Regions from separate parts of the Paenibacillus sp. WC2504 genome, predicted to be linked through region 1. Evidence: predicted binding sites of a transcription regulator. Region 1 holds the regulator's gene; the other holds the start of a gene.

Region 1 (6,078 bases):
TGTATTTACGGTATTCATCCAGCGTCGTAGCACCAATGCACTGCAACTCGCCTCTCGCCAAAGCCGGCTTCAAAATGTTAGAGGCATCAATCGCACCTTCTGCACCACCAGCACCGATCAACGTGTGAAGCTCATCGATGAAGAGCACGATGTTCCCTGCTTGACGAATTTCGTCCATAATTTTTTTGAGACGATCCTCAAATTCACCGCGATATTTGGTCCCTGCTACCACAGATCCCATATCGAGTGTCATAACTCTTTTATCCTTCAACGTTTCCGGGATTTCATTATTAATGATTTTCTGAGCGAGGCCTTCAGCAATTGCTGTTTTACCAACCCCTGGCTCACCGATCAACACCGGATTGTTTTTCGTTCTGCGGCTTAACACTTGAATCACGCGTTCGATTTCTTTGCTGCGGCCGATAACGGGATCTAAATGCCCTTCTTTGGCGTATGCGGTCAGATCTCTCGCTAAACCATCCAATGTAGGTGTATTCACATTCTGAGTGTTACCGTGGCTTGGAGACACTGTCTCGCTGCTGCCTAACAATTGAAGCACTTGCTGGCGAGCTTTGTTCAAAGAAACACCTAGATTGTTAAGGACTCTCGCAGCAACGCCTTCACCTTCACGAATTAGCCCCAGTAAAATATGTTCAGTCCCCACATACGTGTGACCTAATTTTCTTGCCTCATCCATGGACAACTCAATGACTTTTTTCGCTCTAGGTGTATACGCAATGTTGGTAGGCTGCTCTTGTCCTCTGCCGATCAGGGATTCGACTTCATCTTGAATTTTTTCAAGACCTAAACCCAAAGCAACGAGTGCTTTCGCGGCGATACCTTCCCCTTCACGAATAAGACCCAACAAAATGTGCTCAGTACCAATATTGTTATGCCCTAAGCGAACTGCTTCCTCTTGAGCCAAAGAAAGCACCTTTTGCGCACGTTCTGTAAATCTGCCAAACATCATAGAGAACACCTCCAAAAGTAGTATATCTATGGAAAACCTAAAGGATGAATCTTAACTGACTATATCCTGCCGAATTTCTCTCGAATCAGCTCGGCCCGGCGCATATCGCGCTCATCGGCGTTCAGCTTCTCGCCAGCGAATTGCTGAAGAAAGCCAGGTTGTGTCATAACCAGCAGTTCATTCAAAACATTAGAAGAAACATTATTGATAATCCCCAAGTCTATGCCTAATCGCACATCCGACAGGCGCTGTGCAGCCTCCTTAGAGTCCATAATTCCTGCATAAGACAAAATACCAAGCGAGCGGTTCACGCGATCAATGATACGCATTCTAGACTCTTGCATCAGCTTATGCCTGGCAGCACGCTCATGCTCAATAATTTGCCTTGCGACACTGTGTAAATTATCAATAATCTCGTCTTCGGATTGTCCTAGCGTAATCTGATTCGAAATTTGGAACAGATTACCTAATGCTTCGCTGCCTTCCCCATATAATCCTCTAACCGTCAATCCAACTTGTGTAACAGCGGATAAAATCCGATTGATTTGTTGGCTGAGCACCAGAGCGGGTAAATGCATCATTACCGAAGCACGAATGCCGGTTCCGACGTTCGTAGGGCAGCTTGTAAGGTAGCCCCTCTTTTCATCATAGCCGTAATCCAGCTGGGTTTCAAAAATATCATCAATCTGGTTCGCCAAGTCCCAAACTTCTTTGATTTGGAAGCCTGGGCACAAACATTGTATGCGAAGATGATCCTCTTCATTGATCATAATGCTGATGGATTCATTTTCGCTTAAAATAACAGCACCATTTCTGGATTCGTTAGCTAAGTTAGGGCTAATTAAATGCTTCTCAACAAGTACCATTCGCTCAAGCTCGTTAAGGTCAGACAGAGGAATAAGCGAAAAATTACTGATCGTCTCCAGCTCATCATTCTCCAGCACGCCGGACAACTGATCCAGTACTTCTTGTGATTGTTGATTGGTAGCCAGCATCGGGTAAGGGTAGTCTCTGAGGTTACGTGCAATACGGATTCGACTGCTGATGACGATATCCGACTCCGGTCCCTCTCCCTTCATCCATTCGCTCAATGCATCTCCTGTAAACCGCTGTAGTGTCACTGGATTCACACCTTCCTTACAAAATCACAATCCGGCAATTTTCTTCTCTATCTCGCGAATTTGGTCCCTGATCTTCGCCGCTTGTTCGAATTCTTCTGCTTCAATGCAGGTCATCATATCCTTCTTCAGCGTATCGATTTCCCGCTTGCATTGGATAATGCCACCGCTTCGTTTGGGGACTTTCCCCACATGTACGGTGTTCCCGTGCACTCTTTTGAACAGAGGATCTAACTTTTCCGAAAAGCTCTGATAACAGGATCCGCATCCAAAACGGCCTAATTTACTAAACTGCGAGTACGTTAACCCACAATTCTCACAACGGATCGCTTGGGACTTCGCGGCGGATAAAGAGGAAGGGTCGAAATCAAGTAATCCTGATAAAAGATTATGAATCGAAAACCCGCCAGATGTCCCAGGAATCATTTCACCCTTCTCGCGGGCGCAATTCTCACAAATGTGGAACTCGTTCTTGTCTCCATTCACAATCTTCGTAAAATGAAGAGTCGCCGGTCGTTTCCCGCATTCCTGACAAATCATTTCAAATGCCTCCTCATCTGCTAAGCAAGGATATCAGCATCGCTTTAAGGATTTTAGCTCGAATTTCATCGCGCAGCGGGAGCTTGAAGGTCAACACGTCTCTGGATATTGCTGCCCGAATTAGATTCGCTTCTCGTGTTGAAATATAGTGGCCCTCCAGCAGCTGGTAAATGAGTCCTTCAGAAGCGACTTGATCTATGTGTGTATGAATCGTGCGAAAAATATGATCCAATATCGATCCATGGCTCTTAAGCTCAATCTTCTGGATACGAATGTACCCGCCACCGCCACGCTTACTCTCCACGAGGTAACCCTTTTCCAGCGTAAACCTGGTACTAATCACATAATTGATTTGAGAAGGCACACACTGGAATTGATCGGCCAGATCGTTTCGTTGAATCTCGATGGCTCCTTCAGAGCTTTGTTGAAGGACATGCTTTAAATACTGCTCAATAATTTCTGATACGTTACGCATCAATTCATCCTCCCAGACTGCTAGAAGTAAATTGACTTTGATTGACTTTGACTTTCTTTGACCTTAACTAGATTATAATCATTTCCTTTCTTTTTGACAAGTGCTGCCGTTAAACATTGGCCGTATATAAGAAAACTGAGCATTTTCACAGCTTACTCTCAGTATTTACAAAAAAACCCCTGCTTAACGTCAGGGACTGTTCCTTTTTTTGGGGTGTAGGCAGTATGCTTTTGAGGGCCCTTTTAGCGAGCGATTAGGGAGTGCTTGGAAAAGCCGATTGTTAAATGCGTAGGAAGAATGCGGGAGGGCTGGCTGTGGCTAATCCAGTATAACTTTGGTGAGACTGTTCTTGTAAAAAGAGCTACCGTCATGGTTCGTACCACTGTCAGGAATTGATACCGGTCAAATGGAGCTTCTAGAGCTTCGCCTCCCCCATAGTTAACTGTAGAAAGTGCAGGTAATTCCACTCCACCACGCCCTTATAGGTAGCTTTAATGTAAAAAGTGCAGCTAGTTTCCGTTGTTTGATCCGTTTGGGGTAGATTCTTGTGAATTTACCTGCACAAAATGCAGGTAATGGGTGAAACAGGCTTGAGGCTATTGATTTTGATGTACTTTCTGCAGCTGAGTAACCTAGCGAGTTACCCTTCTCGAGAGTACGCCGCATCTTGAGCAAGTGGGAACTACGTTCCGCTATTTCTGGCAAAAGCGAGCGATTCACTTGTTAAGGAATCTACGATCCGCTATTCTGTTTGTTTTGGCTAATAGCCTGCCTTTTTAGGTGAAATAAGTGCCCGCAGTTCCAATTAAGCTCTGAAAAGGTCCAAATCTAATCAATTAGCGGTCTATAGTTCTCTTGTGGCGCTTCTTAGAATTGTCGTAGGAGATGCAAAAAAACCTTTCTGAGTTTCTCTCAAAAAGGTTCTTCATCTGTGCTTGGCAACGTTCTACTCTCCCAGAACCCTGCGGTTCAAGTACCATCGACGCTGGAGGGCTTAACGGTCGTGTTCGAGATGGGAACGCGTGGGTCCCCTCCGCCATCATCACCAAACAGTCAAAGCGGTTTGCGCCTTGAAAACTAGATACGAAACGTTTGTAAAGTGTCATTTAGGATTTGTGGTTAAGCCCTCGACCGATTAGTATTCGTCAGCTGCATACGTTGCCGCACTTCCACCTCGAACCTATCAACCTCGTCGTCTACAAGGGGTCTTACATACTGGGAAATCTCATCTTGAGGGGGGCTTCGCGCTTAGATGCTTTCAGCGCTTATCCCCTCCGTACATAGCTACCCAGCGGTGCCTCTGGCGAGACAACTGGTACACCAGCGGTACGTCCATCCCGGTCCTCTCGTACTAAGGACAGCTCCTCTCAAATTTCCTACGCCCGCGACAGATAGGGACCGAACTGTCTCACGACGTTCTGAACCCAGCTCGCGTACCGCTTTAATGGGCGAACAGCCCAACCCTTGGGACCTACTTCAGCCCCAGGATGCGATGAGCCGACATCGAGGTGCCAAACCTCCCCGTCGATGTGGACTCTTGGGGGAGATAAGCCTGTTATCCCCAGGGTAGCTTTTATCCGTTGAGCGATGGCCCTTCCATTCGGTACCACCGGATCACTAAGTCCGACTTTCGTCCCTGCTCGACTTGTAGGTCTCGCAGTCAAGCTCCCTTATGCCTTTGCACTCTGCGAATGATTTCCAACCATTCTGAGGGAACCTTTAAACGCCTCCGTTACATTTTAGGAGGCGACCGCCCCAGTCAAACTGCCCACCTGACACTGTCCCCATACCGGATCACGGTACCAGGTTAGAACTCCGATACGATCAGGGTGGTATCCCAACGGCGCCTCCACCCAAGCTGGCGCTCAGGCTTCAAAGGCTCCCACCTATCCTGTACAGATCGTACCAAAGTCCAATATCAAGCTGCAGTAAAGCTCCATGGGGTCTTTCCGTCTTGTCGCGGGTAACCTGCATCTTCACAGGTATTAAAATTTCACCGGATCTCTCGTTGAGACAGCGCCCAAGTCGTTACGCCATTCGTGCGGGTCAGAATTTACCTGACAAGGAATTTCGCTACCTTAGGACCGTTATAGTTACGGCCGCCGTTTACTGGGGCTTCAATTCATAGCTTCGGAACCGAGGTCCCTAACCACTCCTCTTAACCTTCCAGCACCGGGCAGGCGTCAGCCCGTATACTTCGCCTTGCGGCTTCGCACAGACCTGTGTTTTTGCTAAACAGTCGCTTGGGCCTTTTCACTGCGGCCCCCTCGGGCTATTCACCCTACCGAGGCACCCCTTCTCCCGAAGTTACGGGGTCATTTTGCCGAGTTCCTTAACGAGAGTTCTTCCGCGCGCCTTAGAATTCTCTTCTCACCCACCTGTGTCGGTTTGCGGTACGGGCACCTTCGCCTGGCTAGAAGCTTTTCTTGGCAGTGTGAAATCATGACCTTCGGTACTTAAAGTTTCCCTCCCCATCACAGCCCAGCCTTACGGTTAGCGGATTTGCCTACTAACCAGCCTCACTGCTTGGACGAGCATCCATCAGCTCGCGTCACTATCCTTCTGCGTCACTCCATCGCTCATAACGGCTACGGTGGTACAGGAATTTCCACCTGTTGTCCATCGACTACGCCTTTCGGCCTCGCCTTAGGTCCCGACTTACCCTGAGCGGACGAGCCTTCCTCAGGAACCCTTAGGTTTTCGGCGGATCAGATTCTCACTGATCTTTTCGTTACTTATACCGGCATTCTCACTTGTATGCGCTCCACCTGTCCTTACGGTCAGAATTCAACGTACATACAACGCTCCCCTACCCATGCACATACGTGCAAGCCATAGCTTCGGTGGCGTGTTTAGCCCCGTTACATTTTCGGCGCAGAGTCACTCGACCAGTGAGCTATTACGCACTCTTTCAATGGTGGCTGCTTCTAAGCCAACATCCTGGTTGTCTGTGCAACTCCACATCCTTTCCCACT
Region 2 (6,078 bases), 7.5 Mb from region 1:
GGCAATGCTTTACCTTCCATGAACTCCAAGGAAGCTCCGCCGCCTGTGGACATGTGGTTCATTTGCTCAGCCAAGTGGAATTTTTCCGTTGCTGCAGCAGAATCGCCACCGCCAATTACTGTGTAGCCTTCTGTTTTTGCACAAGCCTCAGCAACCGCACGTGTACCATGCGAGAACGGCTCGATTTCAAATACGCCCATCGGTCCGTTCCAAACAACCAGTTTGGACTTCGCGATAACGTCTGCATAAAGTGCACGTGTTTTAGGTCCGATGTCAATGCCTTCCCAATCTGCAGGAATACTGTCAATATCAACGATTTGCGTGTTCGCATCAGCGCTGAATTTATCAGTAACAACGATATCTACAGGAAGCAGGAAGTTAACCCCTTTTTCTTTGGCTTTCTCAATAAAGCTAAGCGCCAAATCAAGCTTCGAATTGTCCAGAAGCGATTTACCGATTTCGTAGCCTTGTGCTTTCAGGAATGTATAGGACAGACCGCCGCCAATCAAGACGTTGTCTGCAATGTTCAGGAGGTTTTCGATGACAGCGATTTTGTCTTTTACTTTGGAACCGCCGACGATCGCTGTGAAAGGACGCTCAGGGTTGTTCAGCGCTTTGCCAAGAACATCAAGCTCTTTCTCCATCAAAAGACCGGAAACAGCCGGTATGTAAGCAGCGATGCCTGAAGTTGAAGCATGTGCACGGTGAGCTGCACCGAATGCATCATTTACGAACAGATCAGCCAGATCAGCGAAAGCTTTTGCCAATTCAGGATCATTTTTCTCTTCGCCTTCGTTGAAACGAACGTTTTCAAGCAAGAGAACGTCGCCATTTTCAAGCGCATCCACTTGTGCTTTCACGATTTCACCAACGGATTGATCCGCTTTGATCACGTTTTGACCAAGCAGCTCAGCCAATTTTACAGCTACCGGTGTTAAACGAAGCTCTTCAACCACTTGTCCGTTCGGACGACCAAAATGCGCAGCAAGAATGACTTTAGCGCCTTGCTCTACCAAGTATTTAATCGTAGGGAGCGTTTCTCTGATTCGTGTATCATCCGTGATTTGACCATTCTCTACAGGTACGTTGAAATCAACGCGAACGAATACTCTTTTACCAGCTACTTCAACATCGCGAACACTTTTCTTACTCATAAGTTAAAGCCTCCTGAACGTGTATGGTTTACTTCCGTACTTCCTGTTTCCGATCAACTTATATAGGCAACAATCGCACATAAAGAGGAGAATCGCTTCTCCTCTTCATGTGGTTGTTAGTGTGTGTTGTATGAAATTACAGACCTTTTTTAGCGATGAAAGCAGCCAAGTCAACTACACGGTTGGAGTAGCCCCACTCGTTGTCGTACCAGGAAACTACTTTCAGCATGTTGTCGCCAACTACCATTGTGGACAATGCATCAACTGTGGAAGATGCTGGGTCACCATTGAAGTCGCTGGATACAAGCGGCTCTTCTGTGTAGTTCAGAATGCCTTTAAGAGGGCCTTCGGAAGCTTGTTTCAGAGCTGCGTTTACTTCGTCAACTGTTACGTTAACTTTAAGTTCAACAACCAAATCAGTTACGGATACGTTAGGTGTAGGAACACGCATAGCCATACCGTTCAATTTGCCTTTAAGTTCTGGAAGAACCAGACCGATTGCTTTTGCTGCACCAGTGCTGGAAGGAATGATGTTCTCAGCTGCTGCACGAGCACGACGAAGGTCTTTATGAGGAACGTCAAGCACGGATTGGTCATTTGTGTAAGAGTGAACAGTTGTCATCATACCTTTTACGATTCCGAAGCTATCGTTGATAACTTTCGCGAAAGGAGCCAAGCAATTTGTTGTACAAGATGCGTTGGAGATGATTGTGTGAGCTGCTGGATCGTATTTGTCTTCGTTTACGCCAAGTACGATTGTGATATCTTCGTCGGAAGCAGGAGCGGAAATGATAACTTTCTTAGCTCCACCTTTCAAGTGAAGGGATGCTTTTTCTTTCGCTGTGAAGATACCAGTGGATTCAACAACGATTTCTGCGCCTACAGATGCCCATGGCAGGTTCCCAGGGTCACGCTCAGCAAAAACTTTGATGGAACGACCGTTAACGATCAATTCGCCTTCGCCAGCTTCAACTGTTGCGTCTAGTTTACCGTGAGTTGTGTCATATTTAAGCAAGTGAGCCAGTGTTTTAACGTCAGTCAAATCATTTACTGCAACGATTTGTACTTCTGAGCTGTTCAAAGCTGCGCGAAACACGTTACGACCAATACGTCCGAAACCGTTAATACCTACTTTTACCATAGCGAATTCCTCCTAAGATTAAAAAAGATTTATTTATTTCAAAACGCAGCTGGTACAAGCCCACGTTATGATGTCCACTTACACATGTTTCATAATTTCAAGTGCCGCCGCTTCATCCGTTACCAGCACATCTTCTTGCCCGTGCCTTAGAACGGAGGCGATCGCTTCACCCTTGCTTTTGCCGCCTGCTACGCCAATCACGACCTCTGTCCGCTGCAGATCCTCCAGACGAAGCCCGACTGTAGGCATCTTGTGCACGACATTTCCTTGGCGGTCAAAATAGTACCCGAATGCCTCTGCCAGAGCGCCATCGTCCTGCAAGCTGCGAGTCGTTTCGGCATCCACCTTGCGCCTTCGAGCCATGACCATAGCATCTCCGATACCGTGAACTACGATGCGACAACTGCGAACAGCGTCAACAACTTCCTGAATCTGCGGATCTTGGATAAGCGTCTGATACGCTTCCTCGCCTAAATGATCCGGCACATGAAGCAGTCTGTATTTCCCGCCTGTCTTCTTGGCCATAATAGAGGCGATCGTATTCGCCTGCATATCCACGCTTTCGCCGAGTCCACCGCGAGCCGGTACGAACCAATTGCCTTTCATGGAAGAGGAAATCGTCAGGTTATTCGCAATCTGCGCCATTGTTGAGCCGCCGGTTACTGCAATAATGTCGCCCTTGGCCACATATTTGCGCAGTGCCGCTGCGCCGGCGCGTCCAAGCTCCTTCTTCGTGAAGACCGAAGTGTCCGTATCGCCAGGAACCACAATGACTTGCGAGAGACCGTACGCTTTCGCGATGCTTTCTTCCAAATCCGTCAATCCAAAAGCGATCTTAATGATTGGCAGCATATCTTCGAGCAGTTGACGGCCGGACTCACTGATCTTCATCCCAGAGGCGTCCGATTCCAAAAGCCCATGCTCCTTAAGGAAGTCTACCTCTCCGCGGAGCACCCGCTCCGTCATATCGAGCGAAGAAGCTAACGTTCTACGTCCGACAACACCAGAGACTAAGATATGATGCAGAATCGAGTATCGCTTCTTCATGATGTCCATGAGATCCGGCAAGAGCTTTTTCTGAATGTCTAGAATTTCTCTCATATAACGACGTTCGACGCTCCTGATCCAGTGATGGACGTTTTATGTCCCGGGTATACATTTTGCGTCCCACCCGGGTGAAAAAAAATGGCCTTACACGTTTATTATAACCAATAACGCTTTAACATTCAACAATTGTTCAAACAATTTCAACAAAATGTGCTGTAAGGGCTTACGGTATTGCTTTTTGCGCGGAGGTGACATATAATAACCCTTGCTTCGCTTTTTTGAAACATGCGCCCGTGGTCCAATGGATATGACGTAGGCCTCCGAAGCCTGAGATAAAGGTTCGATTCCTTTCGGGCGCGTAAATGACATGGAAATGAGAGAAATATCAGAGAAATCAGTCGTTCGACTGATTTTTTTTGTTGTTAGTTTGACCTTCCTTGACCTTCGAAGGTTTTTTCGTTATCATACTTGTAGATACTGTAAATAGTATGTACTCGGGAGATCAATTTCATAACTCATAGCATGACATTGGCCCCAGGCACCAATCTTTTAAACCATCTACCCACCCCAAGGAGGTCATTCTCATGAGTTTTATCCCTATGGTCGTCGAACAGGACGCACGCGGTGAAAGAGGATATGACATCTACTCTCGCTTGCTGAAAGACCGCATTATTTTCTTAGGCACGGGTGTCAACGATGTTGTGGCAAACTCCATCATTGCTCAGTTACTTTTCTTGGCCGCACAAGATCCTGATAAAGATATCTCGCTATACATTAACAGCCCTGGCGGTTCCATCACAGCCGGTATGGCGATCTACGACACGATGCAGTTCATCAAGCCGGATGTCTCCACGATCTGCGTTGGTATGGCTGCTTCGATGGGCGCCTTCCTGCTAACCGCTGGTGCCAAAGGCAAGCGTTACGCGCTTCCGAACAGCGAAGTCATGATTCACCAACCGCTTGGCGGCGCTGAAGGTCAAGCCTCCGATATCGAAATTCGCGCGAAGCGTATTTTGAAAATGAGAGATAACCTGAACAAAATCCTTGCAGAGCGCACAGGACAAACGTTCGAACGCATCGAAAAAGACACAGACCGCGACAATTTCATGAGTGCTGCAGAAGCAGCCGAATACGGACTCATCGATAAAGTAATCGAGCGCGTCTAATAAAAATAACCAGCTTGCATAACTGCGCTATTGAGCGGCCTTGCGGCTGGTTTTTTTATTGGTCTTTGCTCCTCACCTCTTACTCCTTCCTCTCGACTTCCAACTCCTGTTCCATATTCCTAACTCCTGATCACTGAACTCTCATTTCCCTTCGTCCTTCTTCCTTCCCACCGTTTCTACTCCACTTCACTGACCTCCTCCTCTTTAACGGACATGACAGGCCTCTATTTCTCTCTTTTAGGCTCCAAATTCGACTTAACGGACCCCACAGCAGCTTATTACCATAAACAGCCCTAGCAACGGATAAAATCGACTAAATAACGTCACCTCAGTCCGTTAACTGTCCGGTTGTAGTCAAAAAGCAAAGAATAAACGGCTCGTGTGTCCGTTACACATCGAAATCCCTGCCGCGCGTTTGACTTCTGTACTTGCTGCAAGCCGCATCAAGCAAAAAAAGAGCCTCAGAGGCTCCTATCCACCCGAAAATCTTCCGATTTTCCAAGCGAAGCGATAAGATCTCTAAGGCTCTTAACAATACTTACTTTTTCTCATCCAATGGGTAGAAAATAAGGTCAATCGGGAACGCTGAGCCCGCCGGAGGCGTGAACTCAATATCCAGCGCGTCTTCCTTGCCCGTCGTGCGAGCCAGCACTTCCATGCCGTCAAACGCGGTAATGACACCGGAATTCGGCACCGGAATGATCTCGCCGTTAATTTTGAACGGACCTTTGAACACGCCGCCTCTGGCCATAATCATAACGGCCATTTTGCGCGGCTTATCCGAATGGATTTTATAAACGACACCATAGTTTCCGCCGTTCTCTACGTTCTCCTTGCGCATTACATCATAACCTTTGACGAACGGGTCGGTCTTATTATCGCCTATCGTCAGCACCGATGTTTTGGCAAAACTCGCCGCATCAATATCCCACTTGATTTCAGATACCGGGAAAGTCCCCCTCACATGACCATTGAAAGCCAACAAAGGAAGTTCCTTCACAGTATTCGACGTTAACCTTTGATCCGTTACCGCGAAAGACATTTGCAACTCGCCGTCTGTCTCGACATCATAGAACAAATTCACGCCTTGCCCTGGATAAAAATCTGGAAGCTTCGCATACACATAGGTCTCATGAGGAGCAACCGTCATTGTATCTGTGTACACATTGTTCAACAGGAAGTCTACAGAAGCTTCGCTGCCGATCAAATTAGCATAAACGGAAGGGTAAACCTCACCTTTATTCGTCGTCTTGATCGTTACCGGTTTATCCGTATTATTCGTGGCGAAGATCGCCATCGTCATGATTTGTTTCGTTCCGTTGATATGGTCAGCATACAAGCGCGCTTTCCCATTGATTTTGTCCTGATACAGAATGCCTTTTTCCGTAAACTCTTCAGGACTATCGCTTACCAGCAATGTGCGGTCAGTCAGTTCTGTTAATTTCTTTGGAAGCATCGGCAACTCGTTGAAATGGGACCAGATGGTACCCCAGTCCGATTTGATGAAACTGCCCACAGGAGCTGTATAAATCGGGTACTCTACTTGGTTCAAATAAGGTACGTCCTCAAC

Evidence for each region. Region 1 encodes CtsR, which represses protease genes until heat stress. Its sites were predicted from a motif close to ATGGTCAATAAAGGTCAAACA; they were not measured.
Region 2: a site for CtsR is predicted at 3,767-3,787, ahead of clpP (ATP-dependent Clp endopeptidase proteolytic subunit ClpP). Genes of this name have one in related genera too.

Annotation. Positions count from the first base shown of each region.
Region 1 covers NZ_JBQZFH010000001.1:458,280-464,357, reverse strand. The annotation lists gene clpC (ATP-dependent protease ATP-binding subunit ClpC) at 1-970, opposite strand, end outside; gene ACUN27_RS02100 (protein arginine kinase) at 1,030-2,049, opposite strand; gene ACUN27_RS02095 (UvrB/UvrC motif-containing protein) at 2,116-2,628, opposite strand; gene ACUN27_RS02090 (CtsR family transcriptional regulator) at 2,642-3,103, opposite strand; rRNA gene rrf (5S ribosomal RNA) at 4,037-4,153, opposite strand; rRNA gene ACUN27_RS02080 (23S ribosomal RNA) at 4,219-6,078, opposite strand, start outside.
Region 2 covers NZ_JBQZFH010000001.1:7,992,024-7,998,101, forward strand. The annotation lists gene ACUN27_RS36555 (phosphoglycerate kinase) at 1-1,154, opposite strand, end outside; gene gap (type I glyceraldehyde-3-phosphate dehydrogenase) at 1,291-2,295, opposite strand; gene ACUN27_RS36565 (sugar-binding transcriptional regulator) at 2,374-3,396, opposite strand; tRNA gene ACUN27_RS36570 (tRNA-Arg) at 3,630-3,701, shown strand; gene clpP (ATP-dependent Clp endopeptidase proteolytic subunit ClpP) at 3,927-4,508, shown strand; gene ACUN27_RS36580 (stalk domain-containing protein) at 5,047-6,078, opposite strand, start outside.